Regions from separate parts of the Oceanisphaera avium genome, predicted to be linked through region 2. Evidence: predicted binding sites of a transcription regulator. Region 2 holds the regulator's gene; each other region holds the start of a gene.

Region 1 (7,209 bases), 1.4 Mb from region 2:
CCTCGAAATTTTCCGCAAGAAAGGCATCGAAGTATTGCTAATGTGGGAGCGGGTTGACGAATGGCTAATGAGCCACCTTAACGAATTCGACGGCAAGCAATTTGTGTCTGTCACTAAAGGTGAGCTGGACTTAGGCGAGCTAGACGACGAAGAAACTAAAAAAGCCCAAGAAGAAGCCAAAGAAGCTTTGGCACCTTTGCTAGAGCGCGTTAAAACTGCGCTAGGCGATGAAGTCAAAGAAGTGCGTTTGACTCATCGCTTAACCAGCACGCCCTCTTGTGTGGTCGCTGGTGAGCACGACATGAGCACGCAGATGATCAAGCTGATGCGCTCCGCCGGCCAAGAAGTGCCAGAGCAAAAGTATATTTTGGAGCTCAACCCTGAGCATACGTTAGTGAAAAAGCTAGAAACCCTTGAAGCCGGTGAGCAATTCAACGAGTGGTCGCAACTGCTCCTTGAACAAGCGCAACTGGCCGAGCAGGGCGGTTTAAAAGACCCCGCTGCCTTCGTAGCGCGCGTTAACCGCTTATTGTTGGACTAAAGCGCTAACATAAAACTCATTAGTAAATAATTAAAACCCGGCCCTGGCCGGGTTTTTGTTTATGCAAAGAAAAGAGAGGCACAAGGGTGACGAATAAAACACATCGTTACATAATAAGCGCACCCTCTTGGCATGTTACGCGTCACTCGCCGCTATTTTAGCTCTTCACCCTAAACAATAAGTCTAAGTTAACCGCGCTGTTACTTGTCCCGTGGTCGGTGTCGTGACACAATCGAGCACTTAATTTTTAAATTAACTAATCAGAAGAGGACGCTGTTATGCGCATCGTTTTGTTGGGTGCTCCCGGCGCGGGCAAAGGAACGCAAGCTCAGTTCATCATGGAAAAGTTCGGGATCCCCCAAATCTCCACCGGTGACATGCTGCGTGCTGCCATTAAAGCGGGAACTCCGCTTGGCTTAAAAGCCAAAGAAGTGATGGATCAAGGCCAATTAGTATCTGATGATCTGATTATTGGATTAGTTAAAGAACGTATCGCGCAAGAAGACTGCGCTAACGGCTTCTTACTCGATGGTTTTCCGCGCACTATTCCCCAGGCTGATGCTATGAAAGAAGCCGGTGTAGCCATAGATAATGTTTTAGAGTTTGCCGTGCCAGACGAAGAAATCGTTAAGCGCATGAGCGGCCGTCGCGTCCACCCAAGCTCGGGTCGGGTATATCACTTGGTGTATAACCCACCTAAAGTCGCAGGCAAAGATGACGTTACCGGCGAAGATTTGGCGATTCGGGTTGATGATGAAGAGGCGACGGTACGTAAGCGCTTAAACATCTATCACGAGCAAACTGAGCCTTTGGTCGCCTACTATCAAGCGGCCGCGAAAGCCGGCGAAACTCAATATAATACGATTGATGGCACCCAATCTGTAGAAGCCATTGGCAAAGAGCTCACCGCTATTTTAGCCTAAGCATGAGCTAAGCCGAGTACGCTCGTACTCGGCTTTTTTATAGGTACATCTAAAGGCCTATTTAATGGCATCAACGTGCGCTTCTTGTCTCACATACATTTAAAATAATGGGTAATAACGTGAAAACAGGTGTGTTACTGGTTAACTTAGGCACTCCCACCGCCCCTACGGCGAAAGCCGTCCGTGCTTTTCTTGGGCAATTTTTACACGATTATCGCGTTGTCGATTTAACACGTATGCTGTGGTGCCCCATTTTACACGGCATTATTTTACCGTTTCGCTCTCCTAAGGTCGCTAAGCTCTATGCCTCGGTGTGGATGGAAGAAGGCTCGCCGCTCATGGTGATTAGTCGTCGCCAGCAAGCAGCACTCGGCCAAATGCTGCAAGAAGCAGGCATTGATATGCCAGTGGCATTAGGGATGAGCTACGGTGAGCCCTCTATTAATACCGCGTGGCAAGAGCTAAAAGCCGCGGGCGTAGATAGAGTGATTATTTTACCGCTCTATCCCCAGTACTCTGTTAGCACCACGGCCTCGGTGTTTGATAGCTGGGCCAGAATTATGAAAAAAGAACGTCGCTTACCCGCGTTTCGCTTTATTCGTGATTACCATGATAATCATGGCTATATTAAAGCACTGGCAGAGTCGGTACGCGCTAGTTGGCAAGAGCACGGTCAAAGCGACTTATTACTCTTGTCGTATCACGGTATTCCTAAGCGCTTTGAAGACCAAGGTGACCCCTATGGTCAACAATGCCACCGTACCTCGGAATTGCTAGCTGCTGAATTAGGCTTAGCGCCTCATCAATGGCGCACCACCTTTCAGTCGCGCTTTGGCCGAGAAGAGTGGTTACAGCCTTATACTGATAAAACCATGGAGAGCTTGCCCGCTGAGGGTATTAAACGCATCAGCGTAGTGTGCCCGGCTTTTTCTGCGGACTGCTTAGAAACGCTGGAAGAAATATCCAGTGAAAACAAAGAGTACTTTATGAAAGCCGGTGGCGAGCAGTATGTGTATATCCCTGCTCTTAATGATAACCAAGCGCATATTCGTATGATGATGGATCTGGTATGTCGAGAAATCGCCTAGTTTAGTGCTACTTTATCCTTTAAAAAACCGAGCCTTGGCTCGGTTTTTTTGTGTAAAGGGCGGTCAAACTTTAGGCATAAATTTAATGTCTAATATTTTTAAGCACAGACTCAGACTGATAGCTCACTAAGGTACGGGTTCTTTTTGCAGTGGCCTTCCAACATACTACGGCCGCAATGCTGGGGCTGCGTCTGGCTTTGGCTACTAGCATGGCGCTAGCTTGCTTGGCATCAATAACGCGCGCCGGATTAATGCCCGCTTTAAGTAGCGCGTGGCGAGACAGCGGCGCAGGCGCATTAGCAATAAAAATCCAACCCTTATTCTGTTGGCTAATTAAGGCAAGGTGCGCTAATAAGCGCGCCTGTTGCTTTGGACTCCAGCGATCAATGTATATTTGCGGGCTAGATGCTTCAGCTATTGTCACTACTGAGGGATCGTGCATGATCTGTGGTGTCCCCCAAGCTAAAGGTGTGCAAAGTGCAGGGCGAGTGTGCAGCATAGTGGCCATAAGCAGTGTAGATCCTGTGGTTAACTACTGTTTATCCATACAGTAAAGATCATTAAGTCAGAGATCAAGTAAACACTGGTTAAATTTACAGTGTTTATAATGAGCGGGGGATAAAAAGACCCCTAAGCCCCCGCCTGCACTGGCGTTGCTAAAAATAAATAACAAAAGGAAAAAAGTCATGGATATGAAACAACTGCAAGGCATGGACACTTTTATGGTGTTAAGTATTTTAAATGAAAAGCTGCGCCTAGAATGTGACAGCTTAACCACGCTCATTGCTCGCTTTGATCTCGATAGTCAGTGGCTTATTAGCACCATGCACAGTATCGATCATCAATATGACAGTGTGAGTAATCAATTTAAGCCCATTATTAGCGCTTAACTAACATGCATACCATGATGGCTAGTAAGTTACCCGTCGCTACTTAACCTTGAGAGATATTTATTATGGACATAGAGTTTTGGCAACAACGCTGGCAAGAAAATCGCATTGGTTTTCATCGCCAAGCCATCAATCCCCGCCTTATTCAGTTTTGGCCATCCTTAAATATTGCTAAGTCCGCGCGGGTATTAGTACCGCTGTGCGGAAAAAGCAACGATATGCACTGGCTGGCCGAACAAGGACACGAAGTGTGTGGCTTTGAGCTTTCCCCAATTGCAGTTACCGAGTTTTTTAGCGACGCGGCGCTTAAACCGCTGCAGTCAACGGTGGGCCCTTATACCTGCTGGCAAGCGCCTCCTTATAAAATCTTCCAAGGAGATTTTTTTCAAGCAGCCAGTCTTAATCAACATTTTACTGCGATGTATGACAGAGCCGCGTTAGTGGCATTGCCTAACAGGTTGCAACCGCAATATGTGGCCTTATTGGCACAACTTTTATTGCCAGGTGCCCAAGGTGTGCTGATCACGGTGCACTATGCGCCTGAACAACAGCAAACGCCGCCATTTTCAGTGAGTGAAGCCAAAGTACGAGAATTATTTGCGCCTTATTTTAGCGTGCAACTGTGTGCTCGCCATGCAGAAAGCCTCAATCATCCTCGTGCGGCCACCGATGATATAGAGTTTTTTGATGAGCTCAGTTTTATCGTGATTAGAAATGAGCAACCCGTAGTGCAACCCCGAGCTGAATAATCATCAATGACGCGCACAGTTAGTAAATAAATCACAGTCTACTATTAGCTAAATATCGCGTTTAATAGCCATAAAATAAGGCTGTTTATGCCTACTTTACGTGTCAGCTAGTTTGTAATAGCGTTTTAGTCTTTAGTAAAAGAAGAAATCGCTGTAAAATAACCATGCATTAAGTGAGTAATTTTACCTTCATTTATTCACTGTTAGCGGTTTTTTATGCGCTTTCTTCGCTTAGCGCCGCTTTCTCACTCTTTTAGCTAAGCATTGGAGCACTCATGCCTAAGTCTCTCGCCCCAGTAGCGACCGTCTCTGTTCGTAATTTGTTGATGTTTATGGTGCCGTCTTTGCTGGGAGTCTTACTCTTTATGACGCCCGTTAGCATTCAAGGGGACTTTACCATCCTGATTGCATTACTGGCTAAAAGCTTACAGGGAGCGCTGGCGGATAGGTTGCCCTTAATTGTCACCTTGCTAATTAGTCTTTCTGCAGTGATTAGTCTAGTAACTACCTTATTTAAACCACAGCGCATGGTGCGCAGTGCCTTTTTAAATACCTTATTTAATCTCAGCCCCATTTGGCTTATTAGTCGTTTAGTGGGCGCGGTTTTTGTGGTGTTAGTCTATGGCCAACTGGGGCCAGAAATTTTATATAGCGCCGATACCGGTGGCTTAGTGCTTCATGACTTACTGCCGGTATTATTTTCGGTATTTATCTTTGCCGGTTTATTGCTGCCGCTACTCCTAGACTTTGGACTGTTGGAGTTTATCGGCACCTTACTCACGGGCATTATGCGCCCCATTTTTCGACTCCCTGGGCGCTCTGCCGTTGATTGTATGGCCTCTTGGCTAGGCGATGGCAGTGTGGGTATTTTACTTACCAGTAAACAATATGAAGGCCATCATTATACGCAGCGCGAAGCGGCCATTATTGGCACTACCTTTTCCGCGGTCTCTATTACTTTTAGTTTGGTGGTGTTGGCGCAAGTTAAGTTAGAGCATTTATTCTTACCCTTTTACGGAGCTGTTTGCTTAGCCGGTATTGTGGCGGCTATTATTGTGCCGCGCTTACCGCCCTTAAGTTTAAAAAAAGACACTTTTATTAATGGCCAAGCTCGTCCGCTACAGGATGAAGCGCTGCCGCTGGGTTATTCAAGAGTGCGCCACGGCTATCAGCTAGCACTGCATCGCGCCAGTCAAGTAAGCAGCTTAAAGTTAGTAGCGCGCACCGGCGTACATAATGCGCTGGACATGCTATTAGGCGTATTGCCGGTAGTGATGGCGTTTGGCACCTTGGCATTAGTGATTGCAGACACGACCCCGTTATTTAGCTGGTTAGGGCTGCCATTTATTCCGCTATTAGAGTGGCTGCAGATCCCAGAAGCCGCGGCGGCGTCGCAAACCATTATGGTGGGCTTTGCCGATATGTTTATTCCCGCTATCTTAGCTAGCGCCATTGAAAGCGATCTTACCCGCTTTGTGATTGCAGCACTGTCAGTGACTCAGCTTATTTATATGTCAGAGGTGGGCGCGCTCTTACTCGGCAGCAAGATACCGGTCAACCTGTTAGAGTTATTTGTAATTTTTATCTTACGCACGTTAGTCACGCTACCTGTGATTGCACTAGTGGCGCACTGGGTGTTTTAAGGACTACTGTACGCTTTACGTTAAAAAAAGGGATGGGCGTGAACGTATGGCGTTTAACATAAGGGGCATGCACCGGAGGTGATGATGATGGATTCGGTACTTAGCTTTTGGTTTGAAGAGCTTAAACCCGCGCAGTGGTGGCGAAAAAGTAAAGCGCTGGATAAAAAAATAAAAGAGCGCTTTGGTGCGCTTTATTCCCAAGCAGTTGCGGGCGAGCTTTGGCAGTGGCGAGATACGGCGAAAGGGCGGTTAGCGGAAATTATTTTATTAGATCAATTTTCTCGCAATTTATTTCGTGACTCACCCCAAGCCTTTGCTGCCGATGCCATGGCGCTAGCCTTGGCACAAGAGGCGATTCGCGCCAAAGCCGATCAACAGCTCACGCCTGCCGAGCGGGTCTTTCTATATATGCCTTTTATGCACAGCGAGTCTAAAAAAATTCATCAGCAAGCCAGTCAATTATTTAGTGACAATGCCGATGCGAGCCAAGGCACTAAAGCTGAGCTTAAAGGCCCTATTAGTAGCTTGAAATCCCAACAGGCGCACAGCGCTATTATTGAGCGTTTTGGCCGCTATCCTCATCGCAATAAAATTTTAGCGCGTGAGTCCAGCAAAGAAGAAATCGAGTTTTTAAAGCAACCCGGCTCGTCCTTTTAAAGGGTTAGCCGTGCTTGCTATATGTGTGAGATACCGGGTCTAGCCCGGTATGACGGTTTATTACTCTGTCATCCTGGCGAAAGTCAGGATCTGTTAGGCTAGATGCTGTATGTGGGAGATACCGGATCCAGTCCGGTATGACGGTTTATTACTCTGTCATCCTGACGAAAGTCAGGATCTGTTAAGGTCAGATGCTATATGTGTGAGGTACCGGATCCAGTCCGGTATGACGGTTTATTACTCTGTCATCCTGACGAAAGTCAGGATCTGTTAGGCTAGATACTGTATATAGGAGATACCGGATCCAGTCCGGTATGACTGCTTATTACCCCGTCATCCTGACGAAAGTCAGGATCTGTTAAGGTCAGATGCTATATGTGTGAGATACCGGGTCTGGCCCGGTATGACGGTTAACTCCTAATCCTGACCTCTTACCCCGTCATCCTGACGAAAGTCAGGATCTGTTAGGCTAGATACTGTATGCGGGAGATACCGGATCCAGTCCGGTATGACTGCTTATTACCCCGTCATCCTGACGAAAGTCAGGATCTATTAGGCTAGATACTGTATGCGGGAGATACCGGATCCAGTCCGGTATGACTGCTTATTACCCCGTCATCCTGACGAAAGTCAGGATCTGTTAGGCTAGATGCTGTATGTGTGAGATACCGGGTCTAGCCCGGTATGACGGTTTATTACTCTGTCATCTTGGCGAAAG
Region 2 (7,209 bases):
TAGTACGTCATCCCCTAATCGAGCGCCTTGAAACGTCATAAATGCGAAAGTCAGCTGCAAGCATAACGCGCGTAAAAAAATATCGCGATTAAGACCAATTAATTGCTTAAAAGCACCGCGCTTAAAACAGCTCGCCCAAAAGCCTATTGCTGGCCAAATATTGCGTTTTTTTAAAGTATGCCACACTAAGTAAGCGCCCAAGACTGTGGCCATATAATCCGCTAACACCGAGGCCGCTGCTGCGCCTTTTACTTGCCAACCCAGCCCCAATACAAACCAAATATCGAGCACTATATTAAGCGCATTCCCCAAGATCAGGAGCAGCATAGGCGCGCGTGCATTTTGATTACCCAACAACCAGCCTAATAACACTAAGTTAGTGAGCGCCGCCGGCGCACTCCAAATGCGCACTAAGACATAATCTCGAGCATAATGCTGCACTAAATCACTGCCCCCCATCAGCCAAAGCGCCAGCTCTGTGAGAGGATATTGTAACGCTAGGATCAGTAGCGCTAAACCCCAAGCAAGCGCGAGCGCGCGTGCTAACACCTGCAATAAAGCAAGGTTGTCTCCTGCACCATAAGCTTGTGCGGTAAGACCGGTGGTCGACATTCGCAAAAAGCCTAATAACCAAAAAATGAGGCTAATAATAGTGGCGCCCACCGCCACCCCACCTAAGTAATAGGCTTTATCTAAATGGCCAATTACCACTGTGTCTACCAAGCCTAATAATGGCACCGTAATATTGGACACTACCATGGGCAAGGCGAGCGCAAACACCTGACGGTGGCGAGCGAGATTAAAAAAAGAGGCAGGCATCATAAATTCTTAATCAAAGACATTGAGATAAAAAGAAAACGCAGCCCATCCAGTATTAAGATGAGCTGCGCTTGCTTGAGCTTTAAAAGAGGGAAGCCGGATTATGCTTAAGGCTTAACCGCGCCAGCGCGCTAAAATACTGGAGAAGTTTTTAACGAGCTCAGGCCCATTAACTAACGGCATTTCTGTTTTCTCATCAAAGTCGGGTCTAAAAGCGGCATGTAGCTCCCCTTTCGGGTTAACCAATGCGATCGAGGCAGAATGATCCACTAAGTAATTTTCTTCTTCTTTATCGAAAATGCCATAAATTAAGCCTAACTGCTGCACAACAGGCATTAGTTGCTCATGTTCGGCAGTCACCGCAATAAAGTTAGGATTAAAGTATTCGGTATAGACTTTTAAGCGCTCAGGCGTATCGCGCGCCGGATCTGCCGATACAAAAATCACTTGTACTTTATCGCTTAATTTAGCCAACTCGGGATAAACACGCGATAAGTCCGATAAGGTAGTAGGGCAAATATCGGGACAATAGGTGTAACCAACAAAGACTAAGCTCCAGTGATCACTAAAATTTTGCTCGGTGAAAGGCTCACCTTCACCATCGATTAAGTCTACTTGCGTTAAGGGCTCTCGCTCGGGGTAAACCACGACCGCATCGGTTAAGCTATTTTTTTTATCGGCATACCAAGCACCGCCCGCTAAGGTGCCTACCAGCAATAGCAACATTGCTAACAGCCATATCCATCGATTAGTTTTAGCCATAATTTATCCAATGATCCGCTAATTTCAGCACCCTGAGGTGGCTAATTGAAAAAGTTGCAACAGTGTAGTGCGCTTTATCTAGAAGGTCTAAACTTCAGCTGCCAGCCTAATGCAAAAGCTAACTAAGGTCGAGCGAGCATAGCAAGATAAACAAGTGGAAAAACAAGTCACTAGCAGAGATTAACAGTGCGCAAGCAAAATAGCCGGGCTGCAGATAACGGACATAAAAAAGCGCAAGCCAAGCTCACGCTAATTTATCTAACATCCGTTCTTTAAAAGTCTGAGTTGCGTATTACACCTACCGCTAGGCCTTCAATAATTAACTCTTGAGTACGCAGATCCACTTCAATAGGACTAAGCTCTTCGTTTTCAGGCAATAAGCTAACTTGAGTCCCTTTGCGCTGGAAGCGTTTTACCGTCACTTCATCACCTAGGCGCGCTACCACCACTTGACCATTACGCGCTTCTTGGGTTTTATGCACTGCTAATAAGTCGCCGTCCATAATACCGATGTTTTTCATACTCATGCCTTGCACGCGTAGTAAAAAATCAGCAGCGGGATGAAATAGCGACGGATCTAATTGGTAATGACTTTCAATATGTTGTTGCGCCAAGATGGGTTCACCGGCCGCTACTTGGCCAATTAAGGGTAAGCCCGTCTCTTCTGGCTCTTCTTCTACTAAGCGTATGCCACGAGAGGTGCCAGGCATCATAGTAATGGCGCCCTTTTTGGCCAGTGCTTTAAGGTGTTCTTCGGCGGCATTGGCCGATTTAAAGCCTAAAATAGTGGCGATTTCGGCACGCGTGGGCGGCATGCCGGTTTGTTGAATATTGTCTTTAATAATCTCCAGTACCTGAGACTGGCGAAGCGTGAGCGCTTTCATAAGGCACCTGTTTTTATATACAGTTAACTGTCAGTATATCCAGTAAATATAACAGCGCAAGCATAAAATCCGGTGACCACTTAAAGCAAGGTCAGCACGATGCCGACAAAAATCACCATGCCGACTGAATTATTATTTAAAAAGGCGCTAAAGCATAAATCTCGCTCACGATCTGCTATCTGTTTTTGCTGAAAGACAAATAAGGCCGCCGCGCCTAACAGACTCCAATAAAACCACGCGCCCAGCGCAAAGCTCTGCCCCGCTGCGACTAAAAGTACTAAGGTTAATAACTGTAAAACGCCCACAATAAGCTTGTCGTGTTTACCAAACAAAATGGCCGTGGACTTCACTCCTATCTTGAGGTCGTCATCTCTATCAACCATGGCATACATAGTGTCATAGGCGATAGTCCAGGTGAGATTAGCAGCAAATAATAACCAAAGGCCCAGTGGCAAACTGTTGCTTTGCGCCGCAAACGCCATGGGAATCGCCCAGGAAAAGGCAATCCCTAAAAATAACTGTGGCAAATGAGTATAGCGCTTCATAAAAGGATAAAGTGCAGCCCAACCAAGCCCCGCCACAGATAATAAAATAGTGAGCTTATTGGTGGTAAGCACTAATAGGAAAGACACCACCACTAGCAAGGCAAAACAGCCAAGCGCTTGGCGTTCACTAAGCTCACCGGTGACTAAGGGACGGCCCACGGTGCGTTTAACATGGCCATCAATATGACGATCCGCATAGTCGTTGATCACACAGCCTGCGGAGCGCATTGAAAACACGCCAATTACAAACACACACACTAACCACCATGAAGGGCGACCAGCGCCAGCAATCCACAGTGCCCATAAAGTAGGCCATAGCAGCAACAAGGTGCCAATAGGCTTATCAAGCCGAGCCAGTGCCATATAAGCACGCCATTGAGGACGATTAGTAGTTGTAGTCATTATTATTACTCTTGGTAAGCACACACAACAGGTAAAAAAAGTTCAGTCACTAGTACTTGTGCCTTAGGGATAGCAAGCACCGAGCGCCGAGCCCACAACAAGTCCTCTGGCATAGGCTGGGTTAAAGGAATGATGTGGCTATGGGATTGGATAAGGCTCTGGTATTCAGCCCTCGCAAGTGCTGCGTATTCAAAGGGGCTGCGCGTGAGTGTGGGATCATCAAACATAAGCTCGCCTAAGGCTTTATTACCTAAGCCACCGAGTGCTGGCACCGCATTAAGAGCGGCGGCTGAATATAAAGAACTGGCATAAATCCACGGTTTATTATCACACCATAATAGCACTTCTCGACAATAGCCGGCGGGGCTTCCTAGCCACTTTGCTTGGCTGCGAGTCAAAGTGATAGCGCGCGTCTTGAGCAGTTGTACTTTAAATTCATGGCAATGGGCTCGTAAACGCACCGTTAGCGAGCCGGCATCTTGTAACCAATCGATAAGAGCTGCGTTATCTACAGTGGCGTGAGCTTGCCAGTGCCAATGCGCATCATTACTGTGCTTCACGCGTTTTTCCTAGCTGTGATGTAGCAAGATGTCATGCTAAATGGCAGTTTTAGTTCTAAAAAACACGTATTCACTTGACCGACCCACACTTTGTTTAAACAATAGTCATCTTATTTTATAAAAAAGGCTCACGATGTTTCGCATACTAGCCCTGTGTCTCTTGTTCAGCGCAGCTTCGCTGCAGGCTCAAGAAGCCGTTCCAGAAGGCCCTTTATACTACACCATAGAGCCTGACATTATTACTAACTACCATAACTCGGGACAAACCTTAGGTTATATTCGGGTAACGGTAGATTTAATGTTAGAAAGTGCCGATAAAATGCCGTTAGTAGAGCAGCATATTCCTTTGCTACGAGATGCATTAAACAGTTTATTAGCAGAGCAAGATCAACAAGAAATTCGCTCCCTAGCCCTGCGCGAGCAACTCGCTGCTAAAGGCTTACAGCGACTTAATGACCTACTGCTTGCAGAAACTGGCGAAACGCCAATTCGTCGACTGTTATTTACCAAATTTTTATATCAATAGCGGTGTCGGAGCTGGCGATCTACTACGGCCTGCAATAAGCCAATCAGGCCGCCGCCTAAATGCGCAAGGTTGGCCACATTACCCAACACGCCAGCAAAGCCAAGGATGAGCCACACTAACATTAAAACGGCCATGCCATCGGGTAAGCTCATCCGCCCGCCAGGATTTAGACGCCCAGATAACCACACATAAGCCAGCAGCGCATAAACCACGCCCGATAAGCCGCCAAAGTAGGGACCACTGGCAAAAAATTGCATAAAATTAGGCAAGATGCCAGCCACTAGCAAGATTAAAATTAAGCGACCCGCGCCCCACTCGCGCTCTACCATGCTGGCTAAATACCACCACCAAAACAGATTAAATACTAAGTGCATCAAGCTAAAGTGCAATAATGCCGGTGTAAAAGCGCGCCAAAAATTCACTCCCACTAACTGACTTAACTGTGCAGGAAAAGACAACCAGGCCAACACCGGGGCGCCCAGCTGTGCCAAACCATAGATCAATACACAACTCAGCAGCACGATAAGATTAACGGGGCCCGTACGCTTGGCGAGTTGAGCCAAGTTTTGTTTACTCGCCGCTTGGCTAGCAAATTTAATATGAGTATCACCGTGTAACCAAGCAGCTTCTTGATAGCGAGGGTGAAACGGCTCTTTAAGAAAACGAGCCACTTCGGGTTCTGCATCTGCAAACCGATGTTCATCTATTAGCCAAATACTCACTCGATGAGCATCGTCTAGGGTTTGTTCGCAGGCTAAACCTTGCGCGGTTAAATAGTCCACAAACGCTTGTGCGCGCCGCGCATCCTCAACTACCAATAGCAATTTCATTAGGCGGCAACCACAGGCTGAGTACGGCGCCACGCCTCAAAGCCGCCATCTAAGCTATAAACTTGGTCAAAGCCTTGTTCAATTAAATATTGCGCTGCACCTTGGCTACTGACGCCGTGATAACACATCACAATAATCGGCGTTTCATAATCTACTTCATTCGTGAACGCCACTAAGGTGTCGTTTGTTAAATGGTAAGACTCAGGTACATGGGCTTGGGCAAAAGATTGGGGATCCCGCGTATCCACTAAGCGTGCTTCGCCTTGGGCAAGTAATTGCTGCGCCTGTTCTACCGATATATGAGCAAATTGCTCCATGACTAACTCCTCTTAATAAATTTCTTCCAGTTTACCCAATCTCCTCTTTCTTAGCATTAGTCACAGTACTCTTGCAGTCTTAGCCGCCTAGATATGCTTGGCGTACTTGCTCATTCACTAATAAAGCGCGCCCAGAGTCAGCTAAAATAATGCGGCCGTTTTCTAATACATAGCCACGATCTGCTAGTTGCAGCGCTTGATTGGCGTTTTGTTCTACTAAGAAAATGGTCATACCTTTTTCTGCACGCAGCTGCGCTATGGTGGCAAATATTTGATTAATAATTATCGGCGCTAAGCCCAGTGAAGGTTCATCTAACAATAATAAGCGCGGTTTACTCATGAGTGCGCGGCTAATAGCGAGCATTTGTTGCTCGCCGCCAGACAAGGTGCCGGCTCTTTGTTGCATGCGCTCTTTAAGGCGTGGGAATAAATCATAGACTTCTTTTAACAGGGCACTATGTTCATGTTTATCCACAAAAAAAGCGCCCATATAAAGATTTTCCTCTACCGTTAAGCGGGCAAATATACGCCGCCCTTCTGGCACAATCGCAATATCTTTGCGCATAATACTGGCGGTGTCTAAGTCAGTTAAGTCTTGGCCCTCAAATACCACGCGCCCTTGACTGGGTTTAGGATCACCGCAAATGGTCATCATTAAGCTGGTTTTACCAGCGCCATTGGCACCAATTAAGGTCACTATTTCGCCCTGATCTATATGCACAGTCACATCGTGTAGCGCCTGGATTTTGCCATAGCCCGCATTTATATTATCCACATGCAGCATACTGCGCCCTCTCCCTAACAGCGTTATTCTGACCTAAAGTTAGTGGTGCTCAACATCGCCAAGATAGGCATTAATGACGTCTTTATTACTGCGCACTTGCTCAGACGTGCCTTGGGCTAAAGGGCGGCCCTGATTCACCACATAAATATAATCAGAAATGCCCATCACTAGTTTCATATCATGCTCAATCAATAAAATGCTCACCCCTTCGTTATCCCGTAGGTCACAAATTAAATGATTAAGCTCATGGGTTTCATTAGGATTCAAACCCGCCGCTGGCTCATCGAGCATAAGTAATTGTGGGCGCGTCGCCATACAGCGAGCAATTTCTAAGCGGCGCTGTTGGCCATAGGATAAATTATCTGCGCTGCGATTCGCTACGCAGGTAAGCTGTACTTTTTCTAACCAATAATGAGCCAGCTCTAGGCCTTGGCGCTCGGCGCGACGAAAAGCAGGAGTTTTAAATAGCCCTGCGAGAAAGTGAGTATTTAAATGGCGATGCTGGGCGACTAAGAGATTTTCTAGCACCGTCATTTCTTTAAATAACCGCACATGCTGAAAAGTGCGCACCATCCCTAAGCGAGCAATTTTAAAGCCCGGCATGCCAGAAATAAGCTGCTCTTTAAACCTCACTTGTCCGCCACTGGCTCGATAAAAACCAGACAAACAATTAAAAATAGTGGTTTTCCCAGCTCCATTGGGCCCAATAATAGACACCACCTGCTGTGGTTTAACCGTCAATGCAACGTTATCTACGGCCACTAAACCACCAAAGCGCAT
Region 3 (7,209 bases), 410 kb from region 2:
TTGTTGTCTCATTTAGTGCCCAAACGAGGTTAAAGAACGACGCCAACTAGATACCTAGCTACACCTACTTGGTGTAGCTAGGTCTTACTGAGCTTGCCTCAGTGTCTCGTACTGTCAGGTACTGAGGCTTAGCAGCGAGTCCCTAATTTCATCAGGATGGCGCATAAATTATAAACAGCGCTCTTGCTATCGCTCAAAACTGGGCGCTGCTAGTACTTCATGGACCCGTTGGCGCAGCGCAGGCAGCGTTTCGCTTTCAAACCAAGGGTTATTCATGAGCCAATACCGGTTGCGAGGCGAAGGATGAGGCAAAGGTAATATAGTCGGGGCTAGCTCTTGCCAATGGCGTACCGTTTCGGTGAGCGTTTTATAGCGCTTACCTAAATAGTAGCGCTGAGAATACTGGCCAATAAGCAGTGTCAGTTCAATATTAGGTAAGACGCTAAGCAGCTGTTGATGCCACGCCGGCGCGCACTCAGGGCGCGGCGGTAGGTCGCCACTTTTGCCTTTGCCCGGATAACAAAAGCCCATAGGCATGATGGCCATTATTTCGGGGTCATAAAATTGCTCACGAGTTAAGTCTAACCAGCGGCGAAGAGTATCACCACTGGGATCGTTCCAAGGAATGCCCGTTTTATGGACCCGAGTACCGGGTGCTTGGCCAATAATCATAATGCGGGCAGCGGGAGCCATTTGTAATACGGGGCGAGGGCCTAACGGCAAATGAGCTTCACATAATGTGCACGCGCGCGCCTGCATTAATATTCGTTCAAACTCAGACGGATTATTGCCCATATTGCCTCACTTATTAAAAGGGTGCCGTTAGCGCCTTAACTAAAGATCGCACTTTTTTAATAGCCTAAATTAAAATCCACTAAGCCCTCTAGCGTTTTTCCTGTGGTGTATTTTAAATAGTTACGACTAAAGCGGGTAACGATTTGCTCAGGAAAACTATAACCCGAGTTATGAGGCGTAATCACCACATTTGGCATATCCCACAGTGGGCTGGCTACGGGTAACGGCTCGGTAGCAAACACATCCAGTACTGCTGCCCCAATATTACCGTGGCGCAATGCTTGGATCAGCGCCCCTTCATCTACTGCATCGCCGCGGCCAATATTAAAAAAGATAGTACCGGGTTTAAAATGACTGATGCGCTCGGCATTAAATAAGCCGCGAGTTTGTGCCGTAGAGGGCAATACACTGACTACTACATCGGCGCGCGCTAATACGTTATTTAAAGCGGGCAGCTGATAAGTATGATCAAAGCCGGCGGCTTCTCGGCCCGAGCGACTAATACCCAGCACTGACATGCCAAAATGTTGCGCGGTATGGGCAATATGTTGGCCGATACTGCCGGTGCCCATGATCAGCATGGTTTTTCCTTGGAGACTTTCATAAGGAATAGGCTGCCAATTATGTAAGCGTTGTTGCGCTTTATAATGGCGCAAGTGGCGGGTGAGCGATAATAAATGACCAAACACATATTCACTGACTAACGGGCCAAAAATGCCTTTGATATTAGTGAGATAATAATCTTGGCGACACTCGGCATGCAGTAGCGCGTCCACGCCGGCATACGTCGATTGTGCCCAGCGCAGCGCTTTTGCTTGAGGCAAACGCTCGCGCAGCTTTTGTGGCTCACCCAATAAAATATCAGCATGGCTGAGTGCGGCTTGAATACCCGCTTCATCGCTTGGCGCTAAAATCGTTAAGCCTGGCAGGTAGGCCTGTTTTAATAATGCTTGATACTCGGCGTTATCTTGGCTGAGCAATAACAGGGTATGATTGGCCATACCTTCTCTCCTTATTATGCTTCTTGTCAGGGCATTTTATGAGACAATGCCACATGCCTAAACTTATACCAGCATGGGCCGCCTAAACTGTGAGTCGTGATGTGAAAGACCCATAATGGCAAAAAAATGATCACATAACCACAAGGAAATATCTGTGTTCGGGGATAAATTTTACAAAAAAATCAACAAGCTAGCTCCGTGGCAACAAACTGTATTTGCGCTAGCGCTGGCCGAACGCATGTATCCCAATTACCAGTTATTTAGCGATACCAGTCACTTTGGTAGTGGAGAGCGTTTTCGCGAAACACTAAATATCTTGTGGACCTATCTCACCGTTAAAGGCTCGCGGGTAGACTTAGGCGCCGAGCTTGAGTCGTTTGAAAGTATGATCCCCGACCCTAGCCAATTTGAAAGCTATGGCGCCTATCCTGCACTCGATGCCTGTGTGGCACTGGGTTGTGCCTTTAACTCGGTGATTTGTCGTATTGGTGAAGAAGCCATTGAAGCCAGTCATGCCTCTTTAGGTACCGTTGCCGGTTTTGTAGAGCTACTCGCAGAGCGCGAGTTAAGCGAAGAAGAGCTCTATGAAGAAGAGCTATTAATGGCAGAAATGGAGTTTCAGGTGGCTTTACTAGAGCGAGTTAACCAGCCCCGCGATGCTGAGGCTATTCTAGCGATCCGAGACTTTGCTGCTCAAGAGGGCGTCTCTAATATTGGGATTAGCTTAGACTAATTCACGGTTTAATATGGTCTGCTAAATAGGGCATAAGACTCGCCCTATTTATGAGAGACAGAATGCTTGGGCTATTCGTGCAGCAGGCTGCCCACTTGTAATAGTGGCGCTACATCTAAGTCATTGGCATTCATCATGGATGAAATACGTTGTACTGAAGAGAGCAATAGATTTTGCTCCCATTCATCTAAGCCTTGAAAACGCTGAATAAAGCTTTCTTGAAGCGGGCGCGGCGCGGTTTTTAACTTATCTTTGCCCTCATCGGTTAGCACGGCATACACTTTGCGCTTATCGGTTTGGCTACGCTCACGACGCACTAGTAATTTTTGCTCTAATCTATCGATAATAGTGGTGGCCGTAGCTTGACTCATATGAGTGGCTTGAGCGAGTTTACGCATCGTAATATCGCCGTGCTCGCTAATGGCCTGCAGCAACAGCAACTGGGGGCCGGTTAAGCCCGACTCTTTACTCAGCTGTCTGGAGTGCAGATCGATGGCGCGAATAATTTGGCGCAACGCCACTAGCATATCTTCATGTTTTTCCAAGGTGTTAACGCCGCCTATACTTGTCTAATCTTGCCAGCACCATAGCGCAAAAGCTGCCTTTTTTAAAGACCAGTAACAATTGCTCGCCAAACTTAGTCCTCATTACCGCCACTGTTGCAGGGCTAAATCTAAGCTGTGCTCGCCATCCGTCAGTTGCACTTCACTTTCTTGCAGCGTGGCAAATAGCTCAATATTACGCTGACATAAACTGGCTAGTCTTTGCGGCTGAGGATCGCTTAAGTGATAAATGGCCAATCTTGGCAGTGAGCTTAACTGAGTGTGATGTTTTTCCCACCACAGCTCAGCGCTGCGCCCGCCATAGCTATATACTAGTACTTGCTCGGCGCGAGACAAGGCTTGCTTAATGCGCTTGACGCTGGGCTCGCCTAATTCAATCCACATTAAAATACGGCCATCGTCGGCGTTAAGCCAAAGCTCTGGCTCATCGTCGCTACTCAGTCCTTTAGTAAAACGTAAACTAGGGTGAGCATGGCGGATAAATGCCAGTAACCGCACCATAAGTCGGATGTTAGTTTCTGAAGGGTGTTGTGCGAGAGTGAAGCTGTGCTCTTGGTAATAATGGCGATGGAGATCGCTAATATTAAGCTGCACTTTATGGATAGCGGCAGGTAAAGCCATAATGGTTACTCTTAGAAAAAGCGCTATGGTAGCGACAAGAGTGCGCGAACGCTATGCGCTTAATCAGGTCACTGTTTTACACAAAGCAAGGGGTTGTGCCAAGCGCTGGCTAAGCTAACACCATTACCTGTTTTTTTATCCAGTAGCGCCTGCTACACTTTGCATTTTTTTACTAAGAGCGATTGTTGTGGCAGATTTTAAGACCCATGTAAAAGTTGCCTCTATTGCGACAGGCATATTGGCCAGCAGTTTGGCATGGACCGAGCTCATTAGCCTGCCAGAAGCCTGTCTTTTATGGTTAAGCGGCTCGTTAGGCGGCATTATGCCAGACATAGATGCCGACACCTCACGCTCCATTGAGATTATCTTTCGCCTCTTTGGTGCGCTCGCTAGCACGCTAATGATGCTGTATGGCCGCCATCATTTACCTTTACTTGATACCTTATTATTAGCAGGCGGCGCCTATTTATTGATGCGCTACCCTTGTTGCTGGGCGTTTGCCAAACTCACAGTGCACAGAGCCAGTTTGCATTCATTGCTGGCCAATGGGGTGTTTGGTATTGCGACAGTATTGGTAAGTTACCATCTGTTTCATTTAAGCGTCATTCAGTCTTGGTTAATGGGCGTGTTTATGTTTATTGGCGCTGTGATCCATTTAGTACTCGATGAAATATACAGTATAGATTTAGAAGGCAGGCGGCTTAAAAAATCCTTTGGCACAGCACTTAAAGTGATGCAATGGCCAGCACACTTACCTAACTTAGCGCTATTAGCCTGTTTATGGTGTGGCGGGTGGTTAGCGCCTTCTCCTTTGCCTTTATGGCAGATGGTAAGGCAACTATTGCGCTAGTCTGATAGCTGATAAGATATTAGGGCTGGTGGCTCACTCTTTTTCTAATCATGCTAATAATGAGTAGCCAAATCCAGTGCCGATTAACATCACACACAGGATTTAATAAATGAGCCTTGCAGACCAGGTATTGGCCGTAAACGACGACTTGCCGATCCGTACCCAGCAAGCGGTACACAGCGGTAAGGTACGCTCCGTATACTGGCTAACCGCTGAAGATAGCCAGCGCTTAATCCAAGAAAAAGGGTATCAAGTAGCTAGTGATGCGCCGCTGGCCATTATGGTGATCAGTGATCGTATCTCTGCGTTTGATTGTATTTGGCACGGTGAGAGTGGAATGAAAGGCGTGCCCGGTAAAGGGGCGGCGTTAAATGCTATTTCTAATCATTGGTTTAAGCTGTTTAAAGAGCAAGGCTTAGCCGATAGCCATATTTTAGATATTCCCCATCCTTTTGTCTGGATAGTGCAAAAAGCCACGCCCATTAAGATTGAAGCCATTGCTCGCCAATATATTACTGGCTCAATGTGGCGCAGTTATGCCAAGGGGGAGCGAGAGTTTTGTGGCCTTCGCTTACCTGATGGCTTACAAAAAGATCAGAAACTTCCCCAGTTACTGATTACGCCCTCTACTAAAGGCATATTAACCGGCATTGCGGGAGTGCCAGAAGCGGATGATGTGAATATTAGCCGCCAAGATATTCAGGCCAACTTTAGTGCCTTTAACTTTAAAACAGCCGATGACATTAACGCCTATGAGCGTTTATTAGCCGAGGGTTTTGCGGTTATTGAACAGGAATTAGCTAAACTCGGTCAAATTTTTGTGGATACCAAATTTGAATTTGGTTATGTCACTGATGCCAATGGCCAAGAACAACTGATTTATATGGATGAGGTGGGAACGCCAGATTCTTCAAGAATTTGGGATGAAGCGGCTTATCAAGCAGGACAAATAGTAGAAAACTCAAAAGAAGAGTTTCGCCAAATGTTGCTTAATCATTTTCCAGAACCCGATATTTTACTAAATAAAGAGCGTATGGCAGAGCGAGAAGCCCTCGCCAAACATAACGCTTTGCCCGTGAGTGCATTAATGGCCGTATCTGACACTTATATTAAGCTAGCAGAGAAAATAACCGGTCAAAAAATAGTATTATCCGCTAATCCTAAAGCCGATATTATTACTATTTTACGCGAGCAATATGACTTAATCGTTTAGTAAGTGCCACTCACCAATAAAAAAGCCCAGTTTACTGGGCTTTTTTAGTATTCATTCTGGTTAGAATTAGCGGGTACCAAATACCACTATGGTTTTTCCATGAGCAGAAATAAGATTTTGCTCTTCTAACATTTTCAAGATACGGCCCACGGTTTCACGAGAGCAACCGACAATTTGGCCGATTTCTTGGCGAGTGATCTTAATTTGCATGCCATCCGGATGGGTCATAGCATCGGGCTGGCGCGCTAAACTCAGCAGTGTTTCAGCAATACGACCTGTGACATCTAAAAAAGCCAAGTCGCCTACTTTTTGGCTGGTGGTTTGCAAACGTTCGGCCATTTGTGCTGACAAACGCATTAAAATTTCTGGGTTTACTTGAATGAGTTGGCGAAACTTCTTGTAAGAGATTTCGGCCACTTCACAAGGGGATTTAGCACGAACCCAAGCGGTGCGCAGTGGGTTGTCTGTGTCTTCAAATAGCCCCAGTTCACCAATAAAGTCTCCCTTATTTAAATAAGACAGGATCATTTCTTTGCCGTCTTCATCTTTAATCAGCACAGAGACCGAGCCTTTCACTATGTAGTACAGCGTCTCTGCTTTTTCGCCCGCATGGATCAAAGAGCTTTTAGCGGGATATTTATGAATATGGCAATGAGATAGAAACCATTCTAGGGTTGGATCACTTTGGGGCTTGCTAATAACCATTTCTTTACCTCTTAATTCCATTAATTAGCTCGGGGCTTTGGCCTAGCAAGCTGTCTAAGTTAAGTCTTCTCGACGACCTAGCATAAAAGGCTTAACTCATATCATCAAGGACTTAAGCTTTTATCCTACTCGTCGGCGCTAAATCAATAGGCTAATATAGCCATTTTGCTTGAGGTAATGATGAAAGCAACAGTGACATGGTTAGAAGGAATGCGTTTTGAAGGGCTATCTGAGTCGGGTCATAAAATCACGCTCGATGGCACTAATCCAGGACAAGGGGCCAGCCCTATGGAAGCAGTACTGTTAGGCGCGGGAGGCTGCAGTGCCATCGATGTAGTGTCTATTCTAGAAAAAAGTCGCCAAGCTATTACCGGTTGTGTAGTAGAGCTAAGTGCGACTCGCGCTGAGCAAGCGCCCCGCGTGTTTACGGATATTAATATGCATTTTGTGGTGACGGGGACTGAGCTGTCTGAAAAACACGTAGCGCGAGCCATTAGCTTATCTATGGAAAAGTATTGCTCTGTGATGAAGATGCTTGATAAAGCGCTTAGCGCCACCTCGTCTTATGAGATACATCCAGCATAATTAGTCGCAGCGCGCTGTGACAATGTTGGCCTATGATCCACATCAATAACCTTTGTTTTATTAGGGTTTATATTGTTAGCAATAAAGTGGTTGTGCACTCCTTTTGCAACAGAGGTAAGCCCTATGAATAAACAATTTACTCG
Region 4 (7,209 bases), 1.1 Mb from region 2:
TTTCAAAGGCAATATCCGCCATGCGATGCGCATATTGGCGTAATTGGTTAGCGGGTACAGTGGCGGTGCGACTTTCCATAAGCTCAGCGCCGTCTTGACCCAACACATCGGCTAACTCAAAGCTAATGCGATATTGATTATTACCCGCCGGCTCTATGGTGCCTACCATGACCGCATCCACTTGGTGAGCACGCCATAGGTTAGGATCTAATTCATTCGCACTGGCCACATTTTGCGGCAAGCGATTGCGATCGAGTGGACGAAACATACCACTGTTTCTAAAGTCATTAGCCACCACCTCGGCTAAGTCTTGAGGCATTTGTCCGCCGCCCGTCCACTTAAAGGGTACGACGGCTACCGGGCGAGCACTGTCGGTGCCGCCTGTTATCTCAATATCAAAGGCTGCATTAGCCTGTGCCGTTAACAATAACAGCGGTATCCATAACCACATCCATCGTTTTCTCATCACTATAGCCTCGGTTTCAGAGTTAAGTTTAAGTTCTGTATTTGCTTAATGAGTTCAGCGTTTTTGGGCATCGGCAAGGGGCTGGCTTTACGAATTGCCACAATGCCTGCCTGACATACGGCCCTATCGCCACTGCCCTCACCCACTTGTAACACTAAGCCATCGGCGGCTAAGCGCACATTAACCACACATTGTTTGCCTTGCATGGTGGAACTCACTTGAAAGTGGCGTTCAACCGCTTGCTGGATCATGGCTCTGGCTTGATCAATCTCACCTTGAGAAGGAGCAACAGGTGCGCTGCTCTTACCCAAGTCATCTCCCATCATAGCTTCTAGGTCTTTGAGTGCTTGATCACTGGCGGCTTTCTTCGCTTGAGCCTCTGCTTTGGCTTTCGCATCGGCCGCCGCTTTGGCTTTAGCCTCGGCGTCTGCCTTAGCTTTCGCATCAGCCGCCGCTTTGGCCTTAGCCTCGGCGTCTGCCTTAGCTTTCGCATCAGCCGCCGCTTTGGCCTTAGCCTCAGCTTCTGCCTTAGCTTTCGCATCAGCCGCCTTGGCTTTAGCCTCAGCCTCTGCTTTAGCTTTCGCATCGGCCGCGGCTTTGGCTTTGGCCTCGGCTTCTACCTTAGCTTTCGCTTCTGCTTGTGCTTTGGCCTCAGCTGCTGCCTTTTCTTCAGCCAGTTTTTTTGCCGCTAATGCTTTAGCTTCATCGGCTTTCGCTTGTGCCGCCTTCGCTTCGGCGGCCGCTTTTGCCTGTGCCGCCGCTTTTTCTTCAGCAGCTTGCTTTTCTTGAGCGGCTTGTCGCTGCTCGGCTATTTTTTGTTGTTCTGCTTGAGCAGCCGACTTAGCTGCTGCGACCGCTTGTTCTTGCGCGGCTTTTTCCGCCTCTGCCTGCGCTTTCGCCTGTGCAGCGGCTTGAGCTTCGGCCTTAGCTTGTGCCGCCGCTTCCGCGGCTTGGTTTTGGGCACGCTCGGCGCGCATCGCTTCTAACTGTTTGGCCTGCTGAGCCATCATGCCACTGTCAATCATAGTGGCTTCAATAATGGAGGCGGGCTGTGAGGGTCGCTGCGGTGCTTTAAAGTCCAAGCCCACCAACAACACCAAACCCACTATCACATGCAGTGCAAATGAAATAATAATGGCTTTTTTAATACCGCCTTGCTGAGTCATCACCGCTTTATGACTCCGGCTGCGTCATCAAACCCACACTGGGTACACCGGCCGCTTTTAAGGTTGCCATTAATTTGATTACAGCGTCATAGGGCACCTGAGCGTCGCCTTTTACCACCACTGGGGATTTAGGCGTGATCTGCAGTTGGCTCATGACCATGTCAGCCAAGGCTAACAAGTCCATGGCTTGATTGTTATTGTCGCCAATATCCAAATAATAAACGCCATCTGCATCCACCGAGGCTACCAAGGGCTTATCACTGTCCTCGGGCATCATTTCTGCTTCAGCTTGAGGTAAGTCCACATTCACCCCTTGGGTGATAATGGGCGCGGTGGCCATAAAAATAATTAATAGCACCAACATAACGTCTATGTAGGGCACTACGTTTATTTCGGCAACACTCTTACGTCGTCTGCGTTTATATCCTTGCATCATGCCTTACCTGCCGCCACTTGGCGGTTTAAGATAGTGGAAAACTCATCCATAAAATTGGCCAGATGATTCTCTTGACGCTCAACTTGATAACTAAAACGGTTATAGGCAATAACCGCCGGTATAGCAGCAAATAAGCCCAGTGCAGTGGCGATTAAGGCTTCCGCAATCCCTGGGGCCACCATAGAGAGCGTGGCTTGTTGCACTTCAGCCAGCGCAATAAACGCATTCATTATGCCCCACACAGTACCAAACAAGCCGATATAGGGGCTGATAGAGCCAATGGTAGCCAGCATTGATAAGTTGGTTTCTAGCCGGTCTACTTCTCGCGATAACGCCACTCGCATGGTGCGATAAGTGCCATCTAACAAGCTCTCTTGAGAACGACCTTGTTTTTGTAAGCGAATAAACTCTTTAAAGCCGGCATAAAATATTTGCTCCATGCCTGCTAAGTCATCGCGGCGAGCATTACTTTCATGATAAAGCCGACTTAAGTCTGAGCCTGACCAAAATTTATCTTCAAAGCTCACTGAGTCTTGCTGAGCAGTGGTCAATATTTTGCGGCGATTAAAGATCATCGCCCACGATAATACCGACATGCCAAGCAACAACAGCATGACAAATTTAACTAATAAGCTGGCCTGTAAAAACAGACCTAAAAACGATATTTCAGCATGCACCTGATATTACTCCCATCAGCGGCTCAGGAATGGCAAAGGGTTTCATTTGAGCAATTTGAACACATGCAATCAGCACGGTTCCCCGCACCAGAGAAAGGCCCGCATCATCCAGAATTTCTTGCTCAAACACAATAGAGGCACGTTTAAGCTTTTTCACCGTCACGGTGACGGTTAGTGCATCATTAAAGCGTGCTGGCTTTAACATATCCAGTTCCACCTTACGCACCACAAATGCTACGCCTTGGGCAAGTAAGGTGTCTTGCTCTATATCGAGCGCGCGTAACCATTCGGTACGCGCTCTTTCCATATATTTCAAATAATTAGCATTATAAACAATACCACCGGCATCCGTATCTTCGTAATAAATACGCACCGGCCAAGTAAAGACTGTATTAGACATGATTCGTTCAGCCATGTGGGGCCAAAAAGGATAAGTTACTATACCTGACAGAAATTTAGGTGAGAAGACAAGCAACAAGAACGACGACAATTCTCGGCAGGGTACACTTTAGGCAGTACGCCTTACGTTAACAGCAGAAAGCTTATTTTATTTAACGTAAGGCGTACAAGGTGGGTCGGTTAGCGGGGTAAGGGCGGCGCTGCCAAGCGCCCTTCAGGTAATTCAAAGCCAAAGTGTAAATAAGCACGCGGGGTCGCCATGCGCCCACGAGGAGTGCGCTGTAAGAAACCTTGTTGGATCAAAAATGGCTCTATGACATCCTCAATGGTTTCTTTTTCTTCCCCAATGGCAGCGGCTAAGTTATCTAAGCCCACCGGGCCGCCCATAAATTTATCAAGCAGTGCGATTAACAGCTTACGATCCATATAATCGAAGCCTTGTTTATCTACATCCAGCATATCGAGCGCTTGAGCGGCAATATCGACATTAATCTCGCCACTGCCTTTAACTTCGGCAAAGTCACGTACGCGGCGCAATAAGCGATTAGCAATACGCGGTGTTCCGCGCGCCCGACGTGCCATTTCATAAGCGCCGTCATCATCAATGACTAAGCCAAGCTTATTAGCGCTACGACTTACAATGTGGGCCAAATCGGCCACTTGATAAAACTCCAGTCGTTGTACTATGCCAAACCGATCGCGCAGCGGTGAAGTAAGTGAGCCGGCGCGAGTGGTGGCACCCACTAGGGTAAAAGGCGGTAGCTCTAATTTAATAGAGCGCGCCGCTGGCCCCTCACCTATCATAATATCGAGCTGATAATCTTCCATCGCGGGATACAGAATTTCTTCCACAACCGGACTTAAGCGGTGGATCTCATCAATAAACAAGACATCGCCGGCCTCTAAATTGGTAAGCATGGCCGCCAAATCACCGGCTTTTTCTAGCACTGGCCCCGAGGTGGTTTTAATGCTCACCCCCATCTCCAGCGCCACTATATTTGCCAAGGTAGTTTTACCTAAACCCGGTGGGCCAAAGATCAATAAGTGATCGAGCGCTTCTTCTCGACGGCGTGCCGCTTCAATAAAAATTTCCATTTGGCTGCGCACATGATCTTGCCCTCGATACTCAGAAAGACTGCGTGGGCGAATGGCGCGATCCACTAACTCTTCTTCCACAAGCGGGGCGGGATCAATAAAACGGTCGGCTTCTATCATGCTTATACCTGATTACGGAGCGCTTCGCGGATCAACTGCTCCACGTCGAGCTCGGGCTTGGCAATCTTAAGGATCATGGCTTCAGCGGCAGCAGGCTTATAACCCAAGGCCTGCAAGGCAGCAATGGCTTCATTTTTTGCGCCATCTATTTGGCCAGCTTGAGTTACGGTGTCGGGTGCAGGATTAAAGAGATCATAGCCACCAAAGTTTTTAAGGCGATCGCGCATTTCTACAATCAAGCGCTCGGCGGTTTTTTTACCCACTCCAGGCAATTTCACTAAGGCTTTTATATCGCCTTGATCAATATGATAAATAAATTCGTCGGCGGTCATACCCGACATAATACCGAGCGCCAGCTTAGGGCCCACACCATTGGTTTTAATTAACTCACGAAATAAGGCACGCTCGGTCTTAGTATTAAAACCAAATAATAGCTGTGCATCTTCACGTACCACAAAGTGAATAAGCACAGTAGCGCTCTCGCCTACCTTAGGTAAGTCGTAAAAACAACTCATGGGCAAGGTCACTTCATAACCCACGCCGTTAATATCAATTAAGATCTCAGGCGCTTGTTTTTCAACAATGATGCCTTTTAAGCGACCAATCACACCCTTCTCCTCACACTTGGTAATGGCCGAAGAATAATCAATAACTGGATGAATATCCAGTAAACAAAGCTAGATGCCTTACGCTGCAAGCCGTAAGTGAAAGATAAACATCCTTGTCTGCCCTAAACGTACGGCGTAGCACGTACGGCGCTGTGTTCAGCGTAGCCTGCCGCGCACCGTACTTTTAACGTGACCCGCCATGCTGATCAAACTTTGATAAGTATGACCATGACACAAGGCCACTGCTAAGCCATCAGCGGCATCTTCTTGAGGAGTCCCCGGTAAGCTTAAGATCCGCACCACCATGTGTTGTACTTGAGCTTTGGCCGCCCCGCCTTGTCCTACTACCGCTTGCTTAATTTGGCGCGCTGAATATTCCGCGACTGTGAGCCCCGCATTGGCCGCAGCCACAATGGCGGCACCTCGCGCTTGGCCAAGCTTTAAAGCAGAGTCAGGGTTTTTCGCCATAAAGACTTGCTCTATAGCGAATAAGTCCGGTTGAAATTGCAAAATAATCTCACTGACACCGTCATAAATTTTCTTTAGCCGCGGTGCCAGTTCAGTATCTGTCATACGAATGCAGCCCGAGCCAAGATAGGTCATTTTATTGCCCTCTTGGCGAACGACACCGTAGCCGGTGATCCGTGAGCCCGGATCTATGCCTAAGATAATGGCCATGAGTTAAAGCGATAAGCGTTAAGCGTTAAGCCATCGGCGAACAGCCAGAAAAAAGTAAAAAAACTCATGCAAGCGAGCTTCTCGCTTAGCCTTTCTGGCTGCTAACTTCAGGCTCAGCTCAAACTTACAGCAAGGCGGCCAACTCGTCGGAAATATCGGCGTTGTGATACACCTCTTGCACATCATCGGCGTCTTCTAGCATATCTACTAGTTTCATAAACTTAGGTGCCGTGTCTTCATCCAGTGGAGCACTGGTAGTAGGGATCATGGTCACTTCGGCATTCACCGCTTCTAATCCCGCTGCATCGAGCGCATCTTTTACTTGGCCAAAGGCTTCCCACTGGGTGTAAACATCAATAGAGCCATCGTCATTCACTTCTACATCATCGGCGCCCGCTTCCAGGGCGGCTTCCATTACCGTATCTTCATCGAGATCTTGATAGCTAATGACGCCTTTTTTCTCAAACAAATAGGCCACCGAGCCATCGGTGCCTAAGTTGCCGCCATTTTTAGAAAACGCATGGCGCACTTCAGCCACGGTGCGGTTACGGTTATCGGTCATGCACTCCACCATCACAGCGGTACCAGCAGGCCCATATCCTTCATAAATGACGGTTTCTAATGCTGCACCGTCTTGCTCACCGGCGCCACGTTTTACGGCGCGATCGACCGTATCGCGGGTCATATTATTAGACAGCGCTTTATCAATGGCTGCCCGCAAGCGAGGGTTAGTGCTGGCATCTGAGCCACCCTCGCGCGCAGCTGTAGTGAGCTCACGAATTAATTTAGTGAAGATTTTACCGCGCTGGGCATCTTTTGCCGCTTTGCGGTGTTTGATATTCGACCATTTACTATGACCTGCCATCAGATTTCTCCCTTAATGGGCTAAGCCCCCTGTTACCGGCTTAGCTTATGTAGCATAAAAATTATTTAGTCTAACTGAGCTTGGATTAGCCGCTCGATAGCCAACTTATTGGTCCAAGAGCTGGCTTGCTCTCGCGCCTGAGCTAAGGGCTGCCAACATTGAGCCTGATGCTCACTAAGCGTTACCGCTTGTTGATGGGGTAGACGAAAATAAAACTCATATTCCCAGTTATGAGTCACGCCGGGGCGATAACGATGCCGCCAGCGTGGATAAATTTCAAAGCGCACCCGCCGCCCAGTTTCAGACAGCTCACCATCTATGCCCACTTGCAACCCAGTTTCTTCAACTAATTCACGAACGGCGGCTTGCCAGCGAGTTTCACCCACTTCTAGGCTACCGGTCACCGACTGCCAAAAGTCAGGATTATCTAAGCGTTGCAACAGCAAGACGTGACTATCGGTGTGGATCAATACCAACACCGACTCTGGGTGCTTATAGGCCATAACTAGTGGTTTGCCTTATCGCTATCGTTAGCTTCTTCGGTTTTTAGCGGCAACTGCACTTTTAGCGCCAACTCAGTTAAGGAGTCGGGATTAGCAAGACTAGGCGCATCGGTTAACAAACAAGAGGCGGTGGTCGTTTTGGGAAAGGCAATCACATCACGAATATTATCGGTACCCGTTAACAGCATCACTAAGC

The links. Region 2 encodes LexA, which represses DNA repair genes until DNA is damaged. Its sites were predicted from a motif close to ANCTGTNTNNNNANACAGNT; they were not measured.
Region 1: a site for LexA is predicted at 3,086-3,105, ahead of CBP12_RS02455 (DUF4250 domain-containing protein). Genes of this name have one in related genera too.
Region 3: a site for LexA is predicted at 3,839-3,858, ahead of CBP12_RS07395 (metal-dependent hydrolase). Genes of this name have one in related genera too.
Region 4: a site for LexA is predicted at 5,010-5,029, ahead of ruvA (Holliday junction branch migration protein RuvA). Genes of this name have one in related genera too.

The regions. Positions count from the first base shown of each region.
Region 1 covers NZ_CP021376.1:531,666-538,874, forward strand. Annotated here, with positions in the region: gene htpG (molecular chaperone HtpG) at 1-541, shown strand, start outside; gene adk (adenylate kinase) at 820-1,464, shown strand; gene hemH (ferrochelatase) at 1,584-2,552, shown strand; gene CBP12_RS02450 (hypothetical protein) at 2,635-3,060, opposite strand; gene CBP12_RS02455 (DUF4250 domain-containing protein) at 3,239-3,442, shown strand; gene CBP12_RS02460 (thiopurine S-methyltransferase) at 3,508-4,191, shown strand; gene CBP12_RS02465 (YjiH family protein) at 4,467-5,834, shown strand; gene CBP12_RS02470 (DUF924 family protein) at 5,916-6,491, shown strand.
Region 2 covers NZ_CP021376.1:2,012,713-2,019,921, forward strand. Annotated here, with positions in the region: gene dinF (MATE family efflux transporter DinF) at 1-819, opposite strand, end outside; gene CBP12_RS09300 (SCO family protein) at 934-1,581, opposite strand; gene lexA (transcriptional repressor LexA) at 1,854-2,465, opposite strand; gene ubiA (4-hydroxybenzoate octaprenyltransferase) at 2,546-3,412, opposite strand; gene CBP12_RS09315 (chorismate--pyruvate lyase family protein) at 3,418-3,972, opposite strand; gene CBP12_RS09320 (flagellar basal body-associated FliL family protein) at 4,106-4,498, shown strand; gene glpG (rhomboid family intramembrane serine protease GlpG) at 4,492-5,328, opposite strand; gene glpE (thiosulfate sulfurtransferase GlpE) at 5,328-5,645, opposite strand; gene CBP12_RS09335 (ABC transporter ATP-binding protein) at 5,725-6,429, opposite strand; gene livG (high-affinity branched-chain amino acid ABC transporter ATP-binding protein LivG) at 6,469-7,209, opposite strand, start outside.
Region 3 covers NZ_CP021376.1:1,598,825-1,606,033, reverse strand. Annotated here, with positions in the region: gene znuB (zinc ABC transporter permease subunit ZnuB) at 1-33, shown strand, start outside; gene CBP12_RS07420 (uracil-DNA glycosylase family protein) at 187-795, opposite strand; gene CBP12_RS07415 (D-2-hydroxyacid dehydrogenase) at 852-1,796, opposite strand; gene CBP12_RS07410 (YjaG family protein) at 1,951-2,529, shown strand; gene CBP12_RS07405 (MarR family winged helix-turn-helix transcriptional regulator) at 2,601-3,074, opposite strand; gene CBP12_RS07400 (YaeQ family protein) at 3,177-3,713, opposite strand; gene CBP12_RS07395 (metal-dependent hydrolase) at 3,901-4,563, shown strand; gene CBP12_RS07390 (phosphoribosylaminoimidazolesuccinocarboxamide synthase) at 4,673-5,776, shown strand; gene crp (cAMP-activated global transcriptional regulator CRP) at 5,843-6,481, opposite strand; gene CBP12_RS07380 (OsmC family protein) at 6,662-7,066, shown strand.
Region 4 covers NZ_CP021376.1:202,837-210,045, reverse strand. Annotated here, with positions in the region: gene tolB (Tol-Pal system beta propeller repeat protein TolB) at 1-466, opposite strand, end outside; gene tolA (cell envelope integrity protein TolA) at 469-1,632, opposite strand; gene tolR (protein TolR) at 1,640-2,065, opposite strand; gene tolQ (protein TolQ) at 2,065-2,745, opposite strand; gene ybgC (tol-pal system-associated acyl-CoA thioesterase) at 2,735-3,145, opposite strand; gene ruvB (Holliday junction branch migration DNA helicase RuvB) at 3,325-4,359, opposite strand; gene ruvA (Holliday junction branch migration protein RuvA) at 4,362-4,967, opposite strand; gene ruvC (crossover junction endodeoxyribonuclease RuvC) at 5,124-5,645, opposite strand; gene CBP12_RS00900 (YebC/PmpR family DNA-binding transcriptional regulator) at 5,770-6,510, opposite strand; gene nudB (dihydroneopterin triphosphate diphosphatase) at 6,576-7,013, opposite strand; gene aspS (aspartate--tRNA ligase) at 7,016-7,209, opposite strand, start outside.